Regions from separate parts of the Acholeplasma equirhinis genome, predicted to be linked through region 1. Evidence: a T-box and tRNA genes for the amino acid it is inferred to sense, from the RefSeq annotation. Region 1 holds a T-box; the other regions hold tRNA genes.
What was found. A T-box is a leader RNA that pairs with one kind of tRNA and senses whether it is charged. The one in region 1 lies ahead of serS (serine--tRNA ligase), so its partner is inferred to be a tRNA-Ser.
Positions count from the first base shown of each region.

Region 1 (6,837 bases):
TGAAGACTTAATCCCGGTTGAAGATATTATTGTAACAGTTACAAACAATGGTTATATCAAACGCATGCCGGTTGATGAATATAAACTTCAAAACCGTGGTGGTGTTGGTATGAGTGGTGTGAAGCTCCATGAAGATGACTATGTTGAACATATCGCAATGACATCAACCCATGACTTCCACCTATTCTTCACAAACTTTGGACGCGTCTTTAAAATTAAAGGATACGCTCTACCAAGCGGTTCTAGACAATCTAAAGGTGTTCCAATTGTTAACTACTTAAACTTCCAAGAAGGCGAAAAACTTGCATCATTTACAGCAATTAAAAACTTCGAAGAAGAAAACCATTATCTATTCTTTGTTACTAAGAAAGGTATTGTTAAGAGAACACATATCTCTAATTATCAAAACATCCGTTCAAACGGTATCATCGCTCTTAACTTACGTGAAGGTGATGAATTAATTACTGTTAAATCAACAGACGGTGCTAAACAAATTATCTTAGGTGCATCAAACGGTAAAGCAATCCGCTTTGACGAAAATGATGCAAGAGAAATTGGACGTACAGCAACTGGGGTACGTGGTATGTCACTTGAAGACCATGAGTCAATCGTTGGTGTTGCAGTTGTACAAGGTGATGAAGATATCTTAGTCATTACAGAAAAAGGATATGGTAAACGCACAAAAGTTGATGAATATCGTCTCCAAAACCGTGGTGGTAAAGGTGTTAAAACCTTAAATGTAACTGAAAAGAACGGTCAATTATCAACCCTTCGTTCAGTTACTGATGAAGAAGATTTAATTGTGGCAACAGATAAGGGTATTACAATCCGTCTCCCAATTAATCAAATTTCACAAACACGCCGTGCAACTCAAGGCGTTCGAATTATCTCACTTAAGAATGATCAAAAGGTTGCAACTATCGCAATCGTTCCTCATCAAGAAGAAACTGAAGAGGTTGTTGAAGGTCCTGAAATGACTCAAGAACAATTAAACTTAAGTGAAGCAGCTAAACGTGTTGAAGCTGTTGAACTTTCTGTTGACCAAGATGTTGAAGAAGAAGAAACATCAGCAACTCAACAAAAACTAGATTTATAATACCTAACAAATTAAACTCTATTCTGTCTGGGATAGAGTTTTTTCTTTGTAAAATCATATCATTTATATTAAAGTTAAAACATGAGGGGATCATATGAAAAAAGAACTGGGTATTTTAGTATATGTTGTTGAGATTTTATTTTTTTCAATGTTAATTTATCTTAAAATAGATTTTAATTTAAGATATGTTATCAATAAAGATTTGTTTCATCCTAACATCATGGATGATCTTATGTATTCAAATATTTTTTTCTTTGTTTCATACATACTTTTAAGATTTGGTTTATTGCCGGTTAAACTATATTCAAGAATTAATGAATTATCTAAGTATCATAAGGTGATGAATTGGGTGATTCTTGTGATGACAATATCTTTTGTAGTCGCAGTAGGCGTCACAATCTCTTATATAAAAGAAAGTAATCCACTTATAAATGAAGTAAAATCCGATCAAGAGACATTCATTTTCTGGATGTTATCAATATATATGATATCTGCATTCTTTGTTTATTATAAAGATTATAAAAAAGATGCATTAAATCCTTAAAAAGTAAAAGGCGTAATTTACCGCCTTTTAAAATGTCGTAAATTTTATAATATTACACACATTCTTGTAAGAAAAGAAAGTAGTGATATAATATATGATAATATTTTGTTGAACACTTATTCAATGAAGGTGATTTTAATATGGAAGAAAAGAAAAAATCTATCAGGGAACAACAAGCTCAAGATACAAAGAAAAAGATATTGGATGCTGCTTTAAAGCGATTTTCAGTTAAAGGATTTCATGGAACATCAATTAGGGATATCAATAATTCGATTGATGTTGCAGACGGCTTACTCTACCACTATTTTCCTGGTGGTAAGGAAGAACTCTTTAAGATTATTTCTGAAGAAGCAGTTATGCAACTAGAAAAAGAGATGCGTTCACGTGAGATTGCATTTGAAAGTATGAAACTAGAAGACATTCTAGAAAGTATGTTTCAATTCACTCAAGATGTCTTTGTTAAGTTTGATCAGGAAATTAAGTTGATTGTTGGAGCATTTATGGATCTTGATGATTCATATAAAAAGAATATTGAAACAATTGTGAATCAAACAAAACAGTGGTTTCCAGAACTCTTAAAAGATAGAATCAATATAGGTGAGATTCGTGCAATTGATATACACACTGCAACACTCTCAGTTGTTGGAATGTTTACATATCACTTTGTTGTTGAAGAGATGAACCTAGGTGAAGGTGCACTTAAAGACGATAAAGTAAGAAACCATATATTTAAATCACTCGTGTCAACATGGAAGAAAGAGGCTTAATATGTTAGAAGTCAAAAATATTAAAAAGCATTATAAAATAGGTGATCAAATTTTTACTGCATTAAAAGGTATTTCGGTATCTTTTAGAAAACAAGAATTTGTATCAATTTTAGGAGAATCAGGTTCAGGTAAAACCACACTATTAAATATCTTAGGTGGACTGGATAGATACAATAGTGGGGATTTAGTGATTGATAATATTTCTACTAAAAACTATAAAGATAAAGAATGGGATGCATATCGTAACCATAGAATTGGATTTGTTTTCCAAAACTATAATTTAATTCCACATTTAGATGTACTTTCAAACGTTGAACTTGCACAAACATTATCAGGTGTAACTAAAGAAGAACGTCAAGCACGCGCAAAAGAAGTACTTGCAAGAGTCGGACTTAAAGACCATATGTATAAAAAACCTAATCAATTATCAGGTGGTCAACAACAAAGAGTGTCGATTGCACGTGCTTTAGTTAATAACCCATCGATCATCTTAGCTGATGAACCAACTGGTGCACTGGATTCAGAAACATCTGTTGATATCATGAATCTTTTAACTGAAATCTCAAAAGATAAGTTAATTATTATGGTGACACATAATGGTGAACTTGCAGAAAAGTATTCAAATCGTATTGTTAGATTAAAAGATGGATTGATTATTAGTGATACCAATCCATACAACCCTAAAGTGGATGAATTAAGAGCAGATGATACAAAGAAGACATCAATGTCATTCTTAACAGCACTTAAATTATCTTTTAAAAACTTACTTACTAAAAAGGTTAGAACCTTAATTACTGCATTAGCAGGTTCAATTGGTATTATTGGGGTTGCACTTGTATTATCACTTCAATATGGATTTACAGACTATTTAAATGATATGGAACGCGGCACATTTGCAGGTCTTCCAATCACCATCTCAAGAAGTTACATTGATATGAATGCACTCCTTGATCAACGCCAACAAATATTAAATCCACTACCTCCAATTGATGGTGGTGTTGGTGGTTATGATCCTCAAACATCTACAGGGTTTGCAACCAACAAGTTTAGTCAAGAATATATTGAATATCTTGAGTCTAGTGATTTAGATGAATATGGTACAGTCGTTTACAGTTATGGTTTTACCGGTCAATATTTCTATCTTGCTGGAGATACTTTAAACTATAATCCAAAGAGTCCTTCAACTGCACTGAATAATGGCGGTAGAAATTACGTTACACAATCAAGTTATACGGTTGATTTCTTAGAAGATTTCTTTGTAGCAGTTGCTGGTAATTTCTATCAAGAATCCGCTAACGAAGCGATTTTAGTTGTAGACAACCAACATAGAGTACCAAATAAAATCTTAGAATTTTTAGGTTTTGAAACAGGCGAAGATGTTGTTGTACCATTTAGTGATATCGTTGGTAAAGAATTTAAAATCATTACAAATAATGCATACTATAAATTTGAAGATAATACATATAAAACAAAGAGCACAGCTGAACTTAAAGATGTTTACAACTCAAATTCAAATGATGTTATAACCATTAAGATTGTTGGTATTGTAAAATCAGACAGTGAATTTGTTACTGCGAGTGAAGCAATCATGTATTCACCTAATGTCAGCCGTACAGTCTTAGAAAAGAATATGGCATCAGATATTGTAGCTGCACAAAGAGACTCAGATCTTAATGTTATTGGTAATATGCCATTCTTTGGACAAAACACTAAAGAAGAACAAATGTATGCTTTAGGTGGTAACAATTTACCAACTCAAATCTTAATTTATCCAAATAATTTTGATTCAAAAGAAGCAATTGTTAAAATCTTATCAGACTATAACATTGATAAAGCAGAAGATGACCAAATTCATCATACCGATAATATTGCATCTGCTTTATCTATGATTAAAACAATTATGGATTCAATCTCTGCAGTCTTAATCGCATTCTCTGCGATCTCACTCTTTGTATCATCAGTGATGATTGGTATTATTACATACACATCCGTCTTAGAAAGAACAAAAGAAATTGGTGTACTCCGTTCAATTGGTGCACGCAAGAAAGATATTTCAAGAGTATTTAACGCAGAAACAATTATTGTTGGATTTATTGCAGGTGTCTTAGGGGTTGTCATTACTTATGGTATCGTACCTTTAGTTAATATCATCTTACAAGATGCAACCGGTACAGAAAACGTTGCTGAACTTTATTATGTACATGCAATCAGTTTAATTGTGATTTCTATTGTCTTAACATTTGTTGCGGGATTAATTCCTTCTAAAATTGCAGCAGGAAAAGACCCAGTTGTTGCTTTACGTACAGAATAAAATAATATATAATAGGTATAACACGTTGAAAGAGCTAAGTAATTAGTGCACTTTAGTTTAAAGAGAGTCTCTGGTTGGTGAGAAGAGATAACTAGTCATTAATGAATCTACTCTGGAGTGGTGGTAAAACCATCCGGGTCATTCCGTTAAAAATGCTAAAAGCGCTATGAGAAAACTCATAGAAATAAGGTGGCACCGCGAATTTAAATTCGTCCTTAGGAATTCATTTTTCCTAAGGACTTTTATTTTATATATTAAGGAGGAAATATCATGTTAGATTTAAAATTTGTAACTGAAAATTTAGACTTTGTTCTAAAGAAATTAGAAGGTAGAAATGGTGATTTTAGTTACTTAAAGAAATTGCCAACACTTCAAGAAGAAAGAAAACAGATCATTAATGATGTTGAAACTAAAAAAGCTAAGAGAAACGAAATCTCAAAATTAGTAGGTCAATATAAGAGAGAAGGCAAAGATGCGCAATCTCTACTTTCAGAAGTTGAACAAATTAAAGTTGAAATTCCTGAAAAAGAAGCACGTCTTGCTGAAATTGAAAAAGAAATTTTTGACATGCTTGCGATTACACCAAACTTACCAGCTGATGAAGTGCCACTAGGTAAGGACGATAAAGATAATGTTGAAATTAGAAAATGGGGTCAAATTCGTCAATTTGATTTCCCAATTAAAGACCATGTTGCTATTGGGGAATCGTTAGGTATTCTAGATTTTGAGCGTGCTGCTAAAATTACAGGCACAAGATTTGTTGTTGATATGGGACTTGCTGCTCGATTAGAGCGTTCATTAATCGCGTTCATGATGGATCTTCATGCATCTAAAGGATATAAAGAAGTCATTCCACCATATATTGTTAATGAAAAGAGTATGTTTGCAACCGGACAATTTCCTAAATTTAAAGAAGACTCATTTAATTTAGCAGGTACAGAGTGGTATTTAAATCCAACTGCTGAAGTTCCAACGATTAACCTTTACCGTGACGAAATTATTCCAAATGAAATGTTGCCGATTCGTTATGTTGCATTCACAACTGCATTTAGAGCAGAAGCAGGATCTGCAGGTCGTGATACAAGAGGGATTCTTCGTCAACATCAATTCAATAAAGTTGAATTAATTAAATTTGCTCGTCCTGAAGAATCAGAAGCAGAACACCAACAAATGCTTAAAGATAGTGAGGCTGTACTTCAACTACTTAACTTGCCGTACCGTGTTGTTTTATTATCATCAGGTGATATGGGATTTGGTATGAAAAAGACATATGATATTGAAGTTTGGTTACCAGGACAAAATATGTACCGAGAAATTGGATCAATTTCAAATGCAGGTGATTTCCAAGCACGTCGTGCAAACATTCGATTCAAACGTGATAAAGATGCTAAAACTGAGTATGTACATACCTTAAATGGTTCAGGACTCGCTGTAGGTAGAACAATTATTGCGATTCTAGAGAACTATCAAAACGCAGATGGTACAGTAACCGTTCCTGAGGTTTTAGTGCCATATTTAAGAGAAAAAGTAATCAAATAAATGAAGTTTCACATAGTTTTGAACATTTATTGAAGATTTGTTCAACAAGTTTTATACTATAAGTACTTCATTTTTCTCTCTTTTTATAGAGCCATACCGATTAAGATTTCTTAATAAGGCGGCTCTTTTTGTTAATTTAAATCAATCACATAATTATGTGATAAAATTAAGGAAAGAATCACTTAATCAGAAGGGGTGTATGACAGTGAAAATTTATTATGTTGAAGACGAAAAAGACTTATCAGAAATTATCCGTAAGTACTTAGCTAGAGAAAATTATGATGTGACAGTATTTTATGATGGTGAATCTGCAATGCCGCATATTGCAGATCAAGTTGATCTTTGGATCCTTGATATCATGTTAACAGGAGAAATTGATGGATTTGATTTAATTCAATCAATCAAAAAAGTAAATCCTGAAGCAGCAATTATCTTTACATCTGCTCGTGACCAAGCACTTGATAAGATTAAGGGATTAGAATTAGGTAGCGATGACTATCTTGCAAAACCATATTCTCCAAGAGAATTAATCTTACGTGTGAAAGCAATTCTTAATCGTAAGAATGCAAGACCTGGACAT
Region 1 is NZ_JAFIDC010000001.1:1,257,437-1,264,273, forward strand. It holds gene gyrA (DNA gyrase subunit A) at 1-1,096, shown strand, start outside; gene JV173_RS05935 (hypothetical protein) at 1,191-1,640, shown strand; gene JV173_RS05940 (TetR/AcrR family transcriptional regulator) at 1,781-2,407, shown strand; gene JV173_RS05945 (ABC transporter ATP-binding protein/permease) at 2,409-4,718, shown strand; T-box leader at 4,735-4,938, shown strand; gene serS (serine--tRNA ligase) at 4,989-6,257, shown strand; gene JV173_RS05955 (response regulator transcription factor) at 6,457-6,837, shown strand, end outside.

Region 2 (6,837 bases), 1.0 Mb from region 1:
AAATTGTTAAACTCGGTGAAGCTTTAACATCAAATACAGATCAAATCAATATTAATGAAATGATTGAAAAAATGGCATTTATTGAAAAGAGAGAATTCTTCTTAGCACACGCACAAGAATCCATCGATAAAATAAACGCAAGATATGAAGTTTTAAAGAAAGATAAAGAAGATTTAGATAGCCAAGTTGAAGAAAACGATGAAGCAATCATTCAACTTGAACAAGCAAGAAATACAAATGATGTTGCAAGAACATTAATCAATCTTAAAGAACAATTAGAGAAAAAAGGTGAGCAATATAATGAACAAAAACGCATTGTATCTGACCTTAAAGACACTTTAAACAAAGAGTTAGAGATTTATCGTGACTTTGTTCAACTCAATCCAAATACTGCAATTTCAGCGTTTATTAAGTATTATTCTGGACATGAAGAGAATTCAAATGTTTTAGAATTAACATCTTTCATGGAAGGTGCACATGCTGCAGCAAGTGGTTATTTATCTGCACTTCAAGTTGAGAAGATGGATTTAGAACGTGAAAGAACTAAACTTTTACAAGATCTTAATATTACTCAAGCAAGATTAAATGCACTTAAACGAAATGTTAAAACATATCCTAAAAATGTTCAACAATTAATCGAAGCAATTAATACAGATCTTTCCAATTATTATAAGAAAGAAGTCAGAGTGCGTCCTTTATGTGAACTCATTGAAGTTGCAGATGAATCTTGGCGTAATGCATTAGAAGGATATTTAGGTGGTCAAAGATTTGACTTAATCATTGATCCATTGTATTTCAATGATGCACTAGAAGTTTATGATCGTGTTAAATCTGAACTTCAAATTTATGGTGTAGGTTTAGTTAATACTGCAAAACTTGGTGAATACACAAATATTCTTCCAAACTCGCTTGCAGCTAAAGTTTCAACTGATCATCCACATGCTAAGAATTTCATCAATATGATTATGGGTCATGTTGTAACAGTTGAAAATATACAAGATTTAAAGAATTATTCTCGATCAATTACGAAAACTGCAATGACGTATTCAAACTATACAGCACGTCAAATCAATCCAAGAAACTATGAAGTTCCATATATTGGTCAACAAGCAACATCAATGCAAGTTGAACTCGATGAAAAATTAGTTAAACAACTACAATCAGACTTAGACCGATTATCAAAAGAAATTGAAAGAAATCAAAAAGCAATTCGATTACTTTCACAATCAAGATTAAATCAAATACTTTCAACAAACCAAGTTCGCTTCTTTGAAACAGTCAAAGTCATTAGAAGAGAGTTTATTGAATTAGAAGAAAAAGTAGGAAGCTTAGAAAAGAATCCTCAATTCAATGAACTTGAAGCTCAACTCCAAGATGAAAAGAATAAGAAAAGACAACTTAAACTTGATCTTGAACGTCTTGCAGATAAGATGGCAGATTTAAGAAGTGAAAAGACACGTATTCTTGAACAAATTGAAGAAACAAGAACAAATCTTGATGAATACTTTGAAGAGCAAAAACAATTACACGCAAAGTATCCAACTTTAATCAATACAGCATATTCACAATTTAATGCATTAAAAGAAAAATACTCAAGCAATTACGACCTAATTAGTCGTGATCTTGCACAAAGTACGGTTGCAATTAATGCACAAAATGCTAAAGCTGAAAACGAAGTGATTAACTTAATGCGTGTATATATTGCAAACTACCACTTTGGAGCAGCTCCGGATATCAGTGAATTAATTCACTTCGAACGTGAAGCCAATCTGATTCGAGACAACAATTTAATGAAATATGAACAAGAGGCAATCGATCTACGTCGTGCTTCTGAAATTGGATTTAGAGAAGAATTTGTTGGTAAACTTCGTGCTTCAATTGAAGCAGCTCAAATTCAAATTGCTGAACTCAACATGGCACTTGAAGGTAAAAAGTTTGGTGTAGATAGTTACCAATTAATTACAAAACCTTCAGAAAATCCAGAATTTAAGACATATTACGACATTATTATGGGCAGTGAAGCGATCTTTAATCACACATTATTCACTGAAAACTTAACTAAGAAGAATGAAATTGTTTTAATGGAACTCTTCAATAGAATTGCGTCATTTGATCCTGAAAATGATAAGTTTGCATTACAATTCTTAGATTATCGTTACTATATGAGTTACGATATTGAAGTAACTTCAGAAAACGGTAATAAATCTTACTTTTCAAAAGTTTCTAGAGAAAAATCTGGTGGTGAAACCCAAGTACCATTCTATATTGTTATTGCAGCTTCATTCCAACAACTTTTAACTAAAAATAGAAGAGTGGATTCAGGTTGTATCGTATTATTTGACGAAGCATTCAATAACATGGATGAATCAAGAATTGATGCAATGATGAAGTTCTATAATTCACTTTCAATTCAATTATTCATTGCCGTACCACCACAACGTGTATCAAATATTATTAACTATGTAACAACATCACTTGCAATCGTTAAAGATAACGATTTTGCGATTGTAGAGGCATTCAATAGAGAGGTTATATAATGGAAAACAAAATCTATGGTATTTCAACATCAAATGGGATAGCAATTGCACAGATTCATCATTTAAATGAAGTACCGCTGATTTCAGTAAGTAAACTTGGGAAAGGTCCTGAAATTGAAATAAATAGACTTAACGAAGCTTTAGAAAAATCAAAAAAGGAACTTCAAGAACTTTATCGTGATGTCGAGAAAAAAGTTGGACCGGATCAAGCTTCCATCTTCAATGCACAAAGTTTAATGCTAGAAGATCCGATGCTAAGAGAAGAAACAGAAAAGAAAATTAAAGAAGATAATTATAGTGCAGATTATGCATTCCGTCAGTCAATCTCTGAAATGATTGATCTATTCGAAGCATCTGAAAATATGTATATTAAAGAGAGAGTTTCTGATCTTAAAGACATCATGAGACGTGTTCTTGGTGCACTTTCTGGTATGAAGTCTTTAAAGAGTCAAATCTTTAAAGATGTTATCTTAGTTGCTGAAGAGATTATGCCAAGTTTAACTGTTTCTTTAGATAAGAAATATATTAAAGGTATTATTACAACCTCAGGTTCAAAAACAAGTCACGCTGCGATACTTGCGCGTCACTTAGGTATTCCTGCAATCTCAGGTATTGATGTATCAAAATTACCTGAAAATACACTTGCTATTGTAGATGGTAAAAAAGGATTTGTAATTTTAAATCCAAATGATGATGAAATTACGCTTTTCATGGAAAAGCAAAAACAAATTTTAAAGGAACAACAAATTTATCTACAACTTAAAAATCAAAATGGTAAAACATCAGATGGAAAAGAAGTTGGCATTCTTGCAAACATTTCTGAACTTCAAGATGTTGAAAATGCTAAAGAAGTTGGGGCCATGGGCGTTGGTTTATTAAGAACTGAAAACCAATATATGGAAAGCCAAGATTTCCCAACAGAAGAAGAACTTACAAACTTTTATAAAGAAGTATCTAAATCATTTTTCAATCAAAGTGTTACTTTACGAACACTAGATATCGGTGGTGACAAAGATTTACCATATCTTTCACATCGTAATGAATTAAATCCATTTATGGGTAATCGTGCGATTAGATACTCACTTTCATTCCCTTCACTTTTTAGAACACAATTAAGAGCGGTGTTAAAAGCGAATTTATCTGGAAACATTCAACTGATGTTACCTATGGTAACAGTTAAAGAAGAAATTGATGAGGCTAAGAAGATATTAGATCTTGCAGTTTCTTCATTAAAAGAAGAATTTGTGGATGTAAATCTTCCAAAATTTGGTATCATGGTAGAGGTGCCTACTGCTGCACTACATATTGAAACTTTAATCAAGTATGTAGATTTTGTTTCTATTGGAACAAATGATTTAATTCAATATTTATTTGCAGTTGACAGAACAAATGAAAAAGTAACGAATCTTTATCAACCGTATCATCCTGTGTTATTACAAACAATCAAACGAGTTGTGGATGTAGCACATAAAGCTGGTAAAAAAGTTTCTGTCTGTGGTGAGATGGCATCAAGTCCAAAACAATCATTACTTTTAGTAGGTTTAGGTGTCGATGATCTATCGATGAATGCAAATGCAATTGCAGAGATTAAATACTTAATTAGTAAAGCAAGTTACAGTAAATTAGAAGCGATTGTAAATAAAGCATTAACCTTAGAAACAAACAAAGAAGTACATGAACTTATTGAAGTATATTATAAAGAGCTAGCTGACTAGCTCTTTTGATGGAACAATACTCAAGTGGCTGAAGAGGCAGGCTTGGAAAGCTTGTAGGTCTGTAACAGGATGCGGGGGTTCAAATCCCCCTTGTTCCGCCATATTGAATGCATAGGTTTGATACAAAAGTATCGGACCTTTTTTTCATGAAGAAAGGGAAGTTTTTCCTATATTCAGAAATCAGTTGAATTATTAAAATCGTTATTAAAACTATAAATCAGTTGATATTGTATACATCATATATTTAGTAACACGATTATGGCCTTAAATACACGATTACATTTTAATTTTAAGTAGAGGTTTAAAATCGGTCATGGCGGATAATGGCAAATTTTAGATAATAATTATAATAAAAACAGGTATGTGTTTAAGTTTTCTTTGTCATTTGATAAAAAAGTGTTATAATTTTGACATAAACGTTGAGGTGATAACCATGACATACGCTGAGGGGATTAAAGAATTAAGAAAAAAGCTCATTTTAACACAAACTGAGTTTGCCGAATTATTGGGAGTTTCCTTTCAATCTATCAATAGATGGGAAAAAGGTAAACATGAACCTACCATTAAAGTTAAAAGAAAACTCGCAACATACTTTATCAAGCATGGAATTGAGGTGAATTAACTTAATGGAACTATTGGATAATAAAACGAAGTTATTAGGTGATGATCTACGTAAGGAAATCATTCCTGGGAGTAAAATAAAAATTGTTGCATCATTTTTCTCTATTTATGCTTATGAAACACTAAAAAAAGAACTTGAATCTGTAGAAGAACTAGAGTTCATTTTTCCTGCACCAACCTTTGTTAGTGAAGGTATTAAAGGCACCATCAATAAAGAAGATAAGGAGTTCTACATTCCTAAGCAACTTAGAGAAAGTTCATTGTATGGTACTGAGTTTGAGATTAGATTAAGAAATCAGCTTACTCAAAGAGTCATCGCAAGAGAATGTGCTGAATGGATTAAAAACAAAGTAAAGTTTAAATCTAATATTACTGCAAGAGGTTTGCAGAACTTGAATTAATTCATATTTATTTTATTATTTGTATAAATCAACTAGTTAATATACAATAAGCTTATCGTATTAAATAACTGGAGGAAAGAACGAATGAAGAAAATAGGTGTATTTGTTTTATTTTTATGTCTCATCACCGCATTAGCAGCATGTGAGCAGTCTAACAAAGCAGAACCAAAAACAATCAAAGAAGCCGTTAGTTTGTATTATGGTGAATTAAGTGAGCTTTTGATCGAAGACGATGAAAAAAGAAATAAATTAACAAGCACTCATCAAGAATCAACGATTAGTGATGATAAGTTTATTGCTCGCGAAACACTTTTAAACGTGTATGAAACATTAGATGATGACACGTTTGAAGTTAATTTATCGATGCATTTGTCCTATTACCAACGATTATTAAATCAACTTAGACTTAAATTAGAAAATGACACAACCACAAAGAAAACATTTGAAGGTAACTTAGAAACCAATCAAGGCACGACGGTTTTGTTTAAGTTGACTTTAACAGAGGGTGGCAACCTTGTTTTTGACTACAACGATGTCTTATCAAATGGTAAAGATGAAAATGCGTTTGTGGCTAGTATTAAGATGGGCTTTGATGATAACGATTTTTATCTAAATGAATTAAGGCATATTGAGGAAATAAACAGCTACGACTACTTTGAGTTTATTGAGCAGCAGTCGATTCATCAAATCAGTTATTCAAATGAGAATAACTATCAATATAAAGCAGATAACCTAAAAACCAATCAGTACGCCTCATTACTAGTTAGAGAGGACTTCAACAAAAATGTTGAGTCCACGATAGTTTGGATTAATAGCGATAATCAAACAAGAACAACCCTACGTAATGGTATTAATCAAACAAGACAACTGGCTTTATATAATGAACATGGCATGGTGTTTACCTACGCAGATGAACTTGATGGACCAATTAATCTATGGTTTGAACTCTTAGAGGCAACCGGATGGGACCGTGCTTACTTTGAGACGAGTGACGATTTAAACGTAGGGGTATATAAAGACGGGCTTCGCTTATTTAGTGAAGGACAATACAAAGACTTTAATTCTAATTTTGATGCATTAAACAAACAAGCAAGTTATGGGGTATTTATTGAGCTAGCAGAAAACGAGCTATCCAATGACATTTTAAATTTAAGCGCGTATCAACTAGCCTTTTATGACAATAAAGTGACAACCGAGTGGGTTTCATCGGTGCTTGATGGTGCTTATAGTGAGGCGTCCTCATTGATGGTTTATCAAGACGTCGATTTTACTAACGCAAGTACTATCCTAGCATTTTTTCAAGCCCTAACAAACGAATGATTTACCCTATCTTTTAATACAATATCACAATGTCTCACACTTATGAAATGTGATTGCAATCATTGTTAGGAAAACTGATATTCTGTAAATCGCTAAAGGCTTTAAAATTAACTTTTCTATATGTAAGAATCGTTAGAATAAATAAATAAATCTGATACAGTTACACTTAATAGATTTGCTATCAAGTTCAATTTATCAACAGTAAAAGAGTGTAAACCTAATTCACACCTACCATAGTAAGCT
Region 2 is NZ_JAFIDC010000001.1:241,713-248,549, forward strand. It holds gene JV173_RS01070 (ATP-binding protein) at 1-2,537, shown strand, start outside; gene ptsP (phosphoenolpyruvate--protein phosphotransferase) at 2,537-4,252, shown strand; tRNA gene JV173_RS01080 (tRNA-Ser) at 4,263-4,353, shown strand; gene JV173_RS01085 (helix-turn-helix transcriptional regulator) at 4,614-4,874, shown strand; gene JV173_RS01090 (phospholipase D-like domain-containing protein) at 4,879-5,274, shown strand; gene JV173_RS01095 (hypothetical protein) at 5,359-6,594, shown strand; gene JV173_RS07160 (helix-turn-helix domain-containing protein) at 6,711-6,837, opposite strand, start outside.
Region 2: it has a tRNA-Ser gene. The T-box ahead of serS (serine--tRNA ligase) is inferred to sense a tRNA for this amino acid. The anticodon was not compared.

Region 3 (6,837 bases), 980 kb from region 1:
AACAACTTTAATCAGTTTTGTTATTGGATATTTGCTAGCATACATTATTTATCAAAGTAAGTTTAATAATAAGTTTGCAATTATGACGATTATGATTCTGCCTATGTGGAGTAATCTAATCTTAAGAATTGATGCATTAGCAAATATTATGAATGAGAATAACATATTAGTAGAACTCATTGGATTTAGTCCATTAGGTGGTTTAATTGGTACACCAACTGGTATTTTAATTGGTATGGTCTTCACCTATGTACCATTTATGATTCTTCCAATATATACTGCTTTAGAAAAAATTGATCCAAGTTTAAATCAAGCATCTTCCGATTTAGGATTAACACCACTTAAAACATTTCTTTATGTAACCTTCCCACTTTCATTTAAAGGTGTAGTTACAGGGGCAATCATGGTTTTCTTACCTACATTCTCAGGATTTGCAATTCCAAAGATTTTATCTAAAGGCAACATGGTATTCTTAGGTAATATTATTGAAACTAAATTTAACTACACAATTTTTAATGATGGTGCACTACTCTCAGCATCCATGTTATTAATCATTTTTTTAGCAATCCTTCTAATCCGTAAGTTTGATAAGGAAGGAGAAACGCTATTATGACAAATCAATATGAAAAAGCAAAAGTTTCTGATTATGGTTATAAAGATTATTCATTTTTAAAACCCATTCTTAAAGTTTTCTCCGTTTTATTTGCAATTACAATGATTATCTTCCTTTATTTACCAATTATTGTTATTGCGATACAATCTGTTAACTCAAGTAAAAACACTTCAATTTTTGATAGTTTCACATTTGAATGGTATCTAAATATATTTAGTGAACCTGACTTATTAAATGCAATCTCAAATACATTCTTAGTTTCTGCAATTGCAACAACAATTGCAACTGTGCTTGGTACAATCTTTGCGATAGGTATTTATAACTTGCCTAAGAAAGCACGCAGTAGAATTATGTTCTTAAACAATGTACCAATCTTAAATGCGGATATCGTCACGGGTTTTTCATTAATGATCATGTTTAGATTTTTAATGATTATCTTCCCTGAGATCTTTGGTCTTACAACGCTTGTACTTGCACACTTATTCTTTACACTACCTTATGTCATTCTAAGTGTAATACCAAAATTAAAAGAACTTGATCCAAACTTAATTGATGCAGCTCAGGACTTAGGTATTAAACCTATGAAAGCTATTCATCTTGTTATTGTACCAGCAGTTAAAGCAGGTATCTTCTCAGGAATGATTCTTGCCTTAACCATGAGTATTGATGACTTTGTCATCAGTTTCTTCACTACTGGTGCTGGGTATGATAACTTATCAATATGGATTTATGGTGTACTAGGTCGTCGTAATCTTACACCATCAGTCTATGCATTTTCTACTCTATTAACCCTATTTACATTAATAAGTTTAATAACCGTACAAATACTTCAAAGAAAGAGAAAGGGAAAGAAAAAATGAAGAAATTAGTTATTACAATGTTTGCAATTGTTGCAATCACATTGCTAGTTGCATGTGATCAAAGACAAGTCTTACGCATCCTTAACTGGGGCGAATACATCAATGATGATGTTGTTGCAGCTTTTGAAGATGCAACTGGATATCGTGTTTCTATCGATGTCACTGATTCAAATGAATCATTTTATGCAAAAATTAAAAGTGGTACAACTGCTTACGATATCGTAATTCCATCAGATTATATGGTTGAACGTATGGTTGATGAAGATATGTTAGTTAAACTTGATTACACTAAATTACCTAATCATGCAAATGTGACTTATATGGAAGGTGTAAATGATATCTTTGAAGCTATGACTGCAACAACACTTACTAGAACTGGTAAAACTGTTGATTATACAGATTATGCAGTTCCATACTTCTGGGGATCATTCGGTATTATCTATAACAATCGTGTTGAAGGTTTAAAAACTGCACTTGAAACGCATGGTTGGAGTGCTTTCTTCGATCCAAGTTTAACACCTGCAAATGTGAGACGCGGTATGTATGATGTACCTCAATATGCTTATGCTGCTGCTTCTTTCTATTTAGAACAAGATATTAACACAGTTACAACTGCTTCATTAAATGCCGCTGAAGAAGCTATTCTTCAAGCAAATTTTGTTGAGTGGGCTGATGATTTACTTAAACGTAATGTAGAATCAAACAACCTTGATATGGCATTTGTTTACACAGGTGACTATCTAGATCGTTTATACATTCAATTAGAAGACGGTAAAACTTTAGAAGAAGTTCAAGCAATTTTTGATATTTATATTCCAGAAACTACAATGGGTTTCATGGATAACTTAGTTATTCCTACAACTTCTAAGTCAGTAGATATGGCTCATGAGTTTATCAACTTCTTACTTGATCCTGAAGTTGTTGCATTAAATAGTGAAGTTGTTGGTTATGCAACTGCATTAGTTGAAGCATACGATTTAATCGTTGCAAATCTTGACAGCGAAGATGAATGGTATCATAACTGGGCACTTGCTAACTTAACTTACTACAATAAGAATGCTACAAACGTTTTGGTTCCATTAACTACTTTATCAGCAGCTAATATTGATAAAATCAATACAATGGTTGATAACGTACGTTCATAGTTAATAAACAAAAGTCAAAAGGCGAATCCTAATAGATTCACCTTTTTTATATATGGAAAACTGGTTCAACTATTAGTACATAGAATTAATAGGTTATAGACATTGACATTCAACATAAAGCATAACACGTGAGATGTAATTATTTTTCAGTTATATAAAGGGTAGGAGGATAATATGAAAAAAACAATATTGTCAATAATGGCTTTCTTTTTTACATTGATATTAGTCGGATGTACGGGTTTATTCCCTACAACGATTGGCATTTCAATTGAAGCACCAAATAAAACAGTTTACATTTTAGGTGAAACATTTGATGCAACTGGTTTAAAAGTTCAATCTTACAACAGTAATGGTGATGTTAAAGATCTAACTGCTGATGATTACACACTATCAAACACAGCATTAAATCAGTTAGGAGCACATACAATTAGAGTTAAACACAATCATTTTGAAGCTGACTTTACTGTGTTTGTAAAAGAATCTCCAAATTTAATTAAAATGGTTTATATTACAGATTTTCCAGCAACAGTTTTCTATCAAACAGTTCCAACCAGTGAAACTCTTGAACTTGATGGTTTATTTTTAACTTATTTAACAGCTAATTTTGAAACTGTAGACGCACCACTTTCTGACTTTTCATTTAATATATTTGATATTGATTTAGCAGATTCAGGTTACTCTGTATATGCTGTTAACATTTCACATAAAACTTTAGAAGGTATTTCTACCACATTCTTAATTTATGTAGGGTAATTCTATTCCAAAATAAATAATATAACTCATTAAAAAGCCATACACTTATATATGAAAAGTGTATGGCTTTTTATTAAGGTATTTAAAAAAGATAAAGGTTTAGTGTGTACTTTCCAAAAGATGGCGGAACAAGAGGGATTTGAACCCTCGCATCCTGTTACAGACCTACTCGATTTCGAGACGAGCCTCTTAAGCCACTTGAGTATTGTTCCACTTAAAAATATTATAAAACTTTATTCAAAAAAAACACCTCCATATGTTTATTATAGAGATGTTTACTAATTATAATGAATTTATAGATATACCTTTTTTTTATTAGTGTCTACTAAATGGGGTGCAGTTCACCAAGGCTCTCAATTTATAGTTTATTTAATCGCTATTAATTGTAATTTAACTTCTTTAATGACAAATTCAACAATTTCTTTAGCAGTCATATCTGCATTAATCTCTATCGGTTCTTCCACACGTTGTGTATTTATAAATGGTAAGTTACTTTCGATACCAACTGTTACATAAACTTGTTCTAATATCGTGTTTTCGTCTTGAACAAAAACTTCAAAGTATCCATCATCCAAAATATGATCATACATAACTTCTAAATTGTTATCTCTAATAAGTTGTGCTAATTCAATATCTTGTTTATTAAAGATAATGTACATAGCCTCTAAAGTTGGACTATCATTCTTATGTTCTTCTAAATATTCAACAAACTTTCTTTTGTGTTCTTTTTGAATATCAGAATAATCATCTTCTTGTTTTTCAAATAATTTTTTTAACCATTTAAACATAATAAATTCCTTTCCTTACCAACAATTTTCGTCTGTACTTTTATAATTTTTAGCAAGTCCACCAATGGATGTTTCTTTATAATCCGTATGCATAGATAAGCCTGTTTGGTACATTGTTTCTATGACTGTATCAAATGAAATTTTTCTTGAATCACTTAAGAAATATGCAAGTCCACATGCATCAATCGCACGAAGTGCTGCAACAGCATTTCTTTCAATACATGGAATTTGAACAAATCCATTAATTGGATCACAAGTTAAACCTAAATGATGCTCCATTGCAATCTCTGCTGCGTATTCAACTTGGTTAATATCTAAATTAAAGAGTGTTGCGTGAGCCGCTGCAGCCATTGAACATGCAGATCCAACCTCAGCTTGACAACCAGCAACAGCACCTGAGATAGATGCGTTATGTTTAATCAAATTACCAAATAAACCAGCAACTGCAAGTGCTTTAATGATTTTCTCGTCTGTAATAAATTTATGCTTATGTCTCATGTAGTATAACAAAGCCGGCAAGACACCACAAGCACCACAAGTTGGTGCAGTAACAATGATACCTCCTGCAGCGTTTTCTTCACTGACTGCAAATGCATAAGCTGAAACTAATCTGTTTTCTGTAATTTCAGAAGGTTCTTTAGCCATTACTTTTTCAAATAAAGTTTTTGCTTTTCTTTGAACCTTTAATGGTCCAGGTAAAACACCTTCTGTTTTAATGCCTCGTTCAACAGCAGCTTTCATTGCTTCCCAAATTGACTTTAAATAGTCAATTATGTCTTCACCTTCAAACTTTAATACATATTCATATAGTGAAATTTTGTGACGACGACAATATGCTTTAATTTCATTGAAATTCTTGTGAGGATAAACTTGAACTTCTTCTGATTCACGACCAACAAAAACAATTCTACCACCACCAGTAGACTTTACTTCATCGGTTGAGACTAATTCATCACCTTTATAACCTAAAACTAAAATTGTATTCGCAAACTTCTCTAAGTCAATTTTAGTATCAAAAGTAATTTCTCTTGGATGTACTGTTTCTAACATCGCATCTTCAGTTAGATGACCTTTACCTGTTAATGCAAGTGAATTATATAAAGTTACTTTGAAATATGTAATTTCTGGATTTTCTTCTACAATGGTCTTCATTGCAAGTGCTGGCCCCATTGTATGACTGGATGATGGACCATGTCCTATTTTATAAAGTGATCTAAGTGATAGCATATTTTTCCCTCACAATTCATGATTTAATTATAGCACTATAATATGCATAAATATTAAAAGAAAAAAGCCTGATACAAAAGTATCAAACTTTCACTTATTTTTCAAGTCTTTAAAGTATTCTCAATCATCTAGTTTACATTAATTTATTTTTGGAACTGCATTCAAATCTGATACTGCTTTACTAAAAAATTGTAAGATTTCTTCTTTAGTTTCAGCTTGATTTATCGCAGATCTTGCATCTTTTTCAATTGAAAATAAAAGGTTCCAATTTTCTTGTGTGTAGTCAGCTCTTTTGAAATTATAAAATAAATTATCTAAATTATTAAGTGATTTAATTCTTTGATTTTCAATTTCAGTTCTAAGATTATAGATATGATCATATTCTGATGATTTATTATTAATGAATTGAATCAAAATATAACCAAGTTTATTGAAATTACCACCAGTATTACTATTTAGTTCTAATACGATTCTATATTCACTTGTTTCATGATGTAGTTGTGGAATGTTTGCAGTAAATTTATAAGCATTTTTTCTTCCTGGATTCGCATTACCACCAAATTCTAAATTAACATCAAATGGTGAACCACCATTGAGTCTAATCATAAGATTAATTTGATAAAGTTTGATATCAGAATATGAAAAATCACCAAATTCGTTCTTTTCATATGTGTAGTCATCATTGACAGTTTGATTTAAATCAGTAAATTCAAGTTCTATAGACTCAATTTGATATCCAAAAAGTTCAGGTAGTGTTTCATCCGATGAAATTGAATATGTAGTTTCTTCGACTGATAAATAAAATAGATCGGTTCTTGTTCCAAAACATGCAGTTAAGAAAACTACAAATAACGATGTTAAAAAAACACTTACTAAACTTTTCATATTGACACCTCTTTATTGATTCTTCTAATTTAATTTTAACATTAAATACTCATTTATAAAAAAGTCCAGTACTTAAGTACTAGACTTGTTAGTTTTATAATGTTTCTAGATATGTTTCGTATGAATCAATGTGTTCAATCAGTTTACCATCTTCTTTAACTTCGAAAAGTTTAGTTGAAACTGTTGATGCAAGTTGATGATCTTGTGTCGTAAATAATACGACACCTTGGAACTCTTGTAATCCTTTATTAAGTGCAGTAATAGTTTCCATATCTAAATGGTTCGTCGGTTCATCAAGAATTAAAACATTCTTGGATAAAATCATCATACGACTCATTAAAAGTCTAACTTTTTCACCACCAGATAAAACTTTAATTGATTTAAGTGCATCATCACCTGAGAATAACATACGACCAAGGAATCCTCTAACATATGCGGATTCTTTATTTGGTGAGTAATCAGTTAACCAATCAACCATTTTAGTATCTGTTGTAAATTCATAATTATGATCTTTTTCAAAATAACCTACATTCGTTGTTTGACCCCAACGAATTACACCACTATCC
Region 3 is NZ_JAFIDC010000001.1:272,473-279,309, reverse strand. It holds gene JV173_RS01260 (ABC transporter permease) at 1-613, shown strand, start outside; gene JV173_RS01255 (ABC transporter permease) at 610-1,473, shown strand; gene JV173_RS01250 (extracellular solute-binding protein) at 1,470-2,618, shown strand; gene JV173_RS01245 (bacterial Ig-like domain-containing protein) at 2,793-3,371, shown strand; tRNA gene JV173_RS01240 (tRNA-Ser) at 3,493-3,583, opposite strand; gene JV173_RS01235 (hypothetical protein) at 3,737-4,159, opposite strand; gene JV173_RS01230 (L-serine ammonia-lyase) at 4,175-5,386, opposite strand; gene JV173_RS01225 (hypothetical protein) at 5,525-6,271, opposite strand; gene JV173_RS01220 (ABC-F family ATP-binding cassette domain-containing protein) at 6,366-6,837, opposite strand, start outside.
Region 3: it has a tRNA-Ser gene. The T-box ahead of serS (serine--tRNA ligase) is inferred to sense a tRNA for this amino acid. The anticodon was not compared.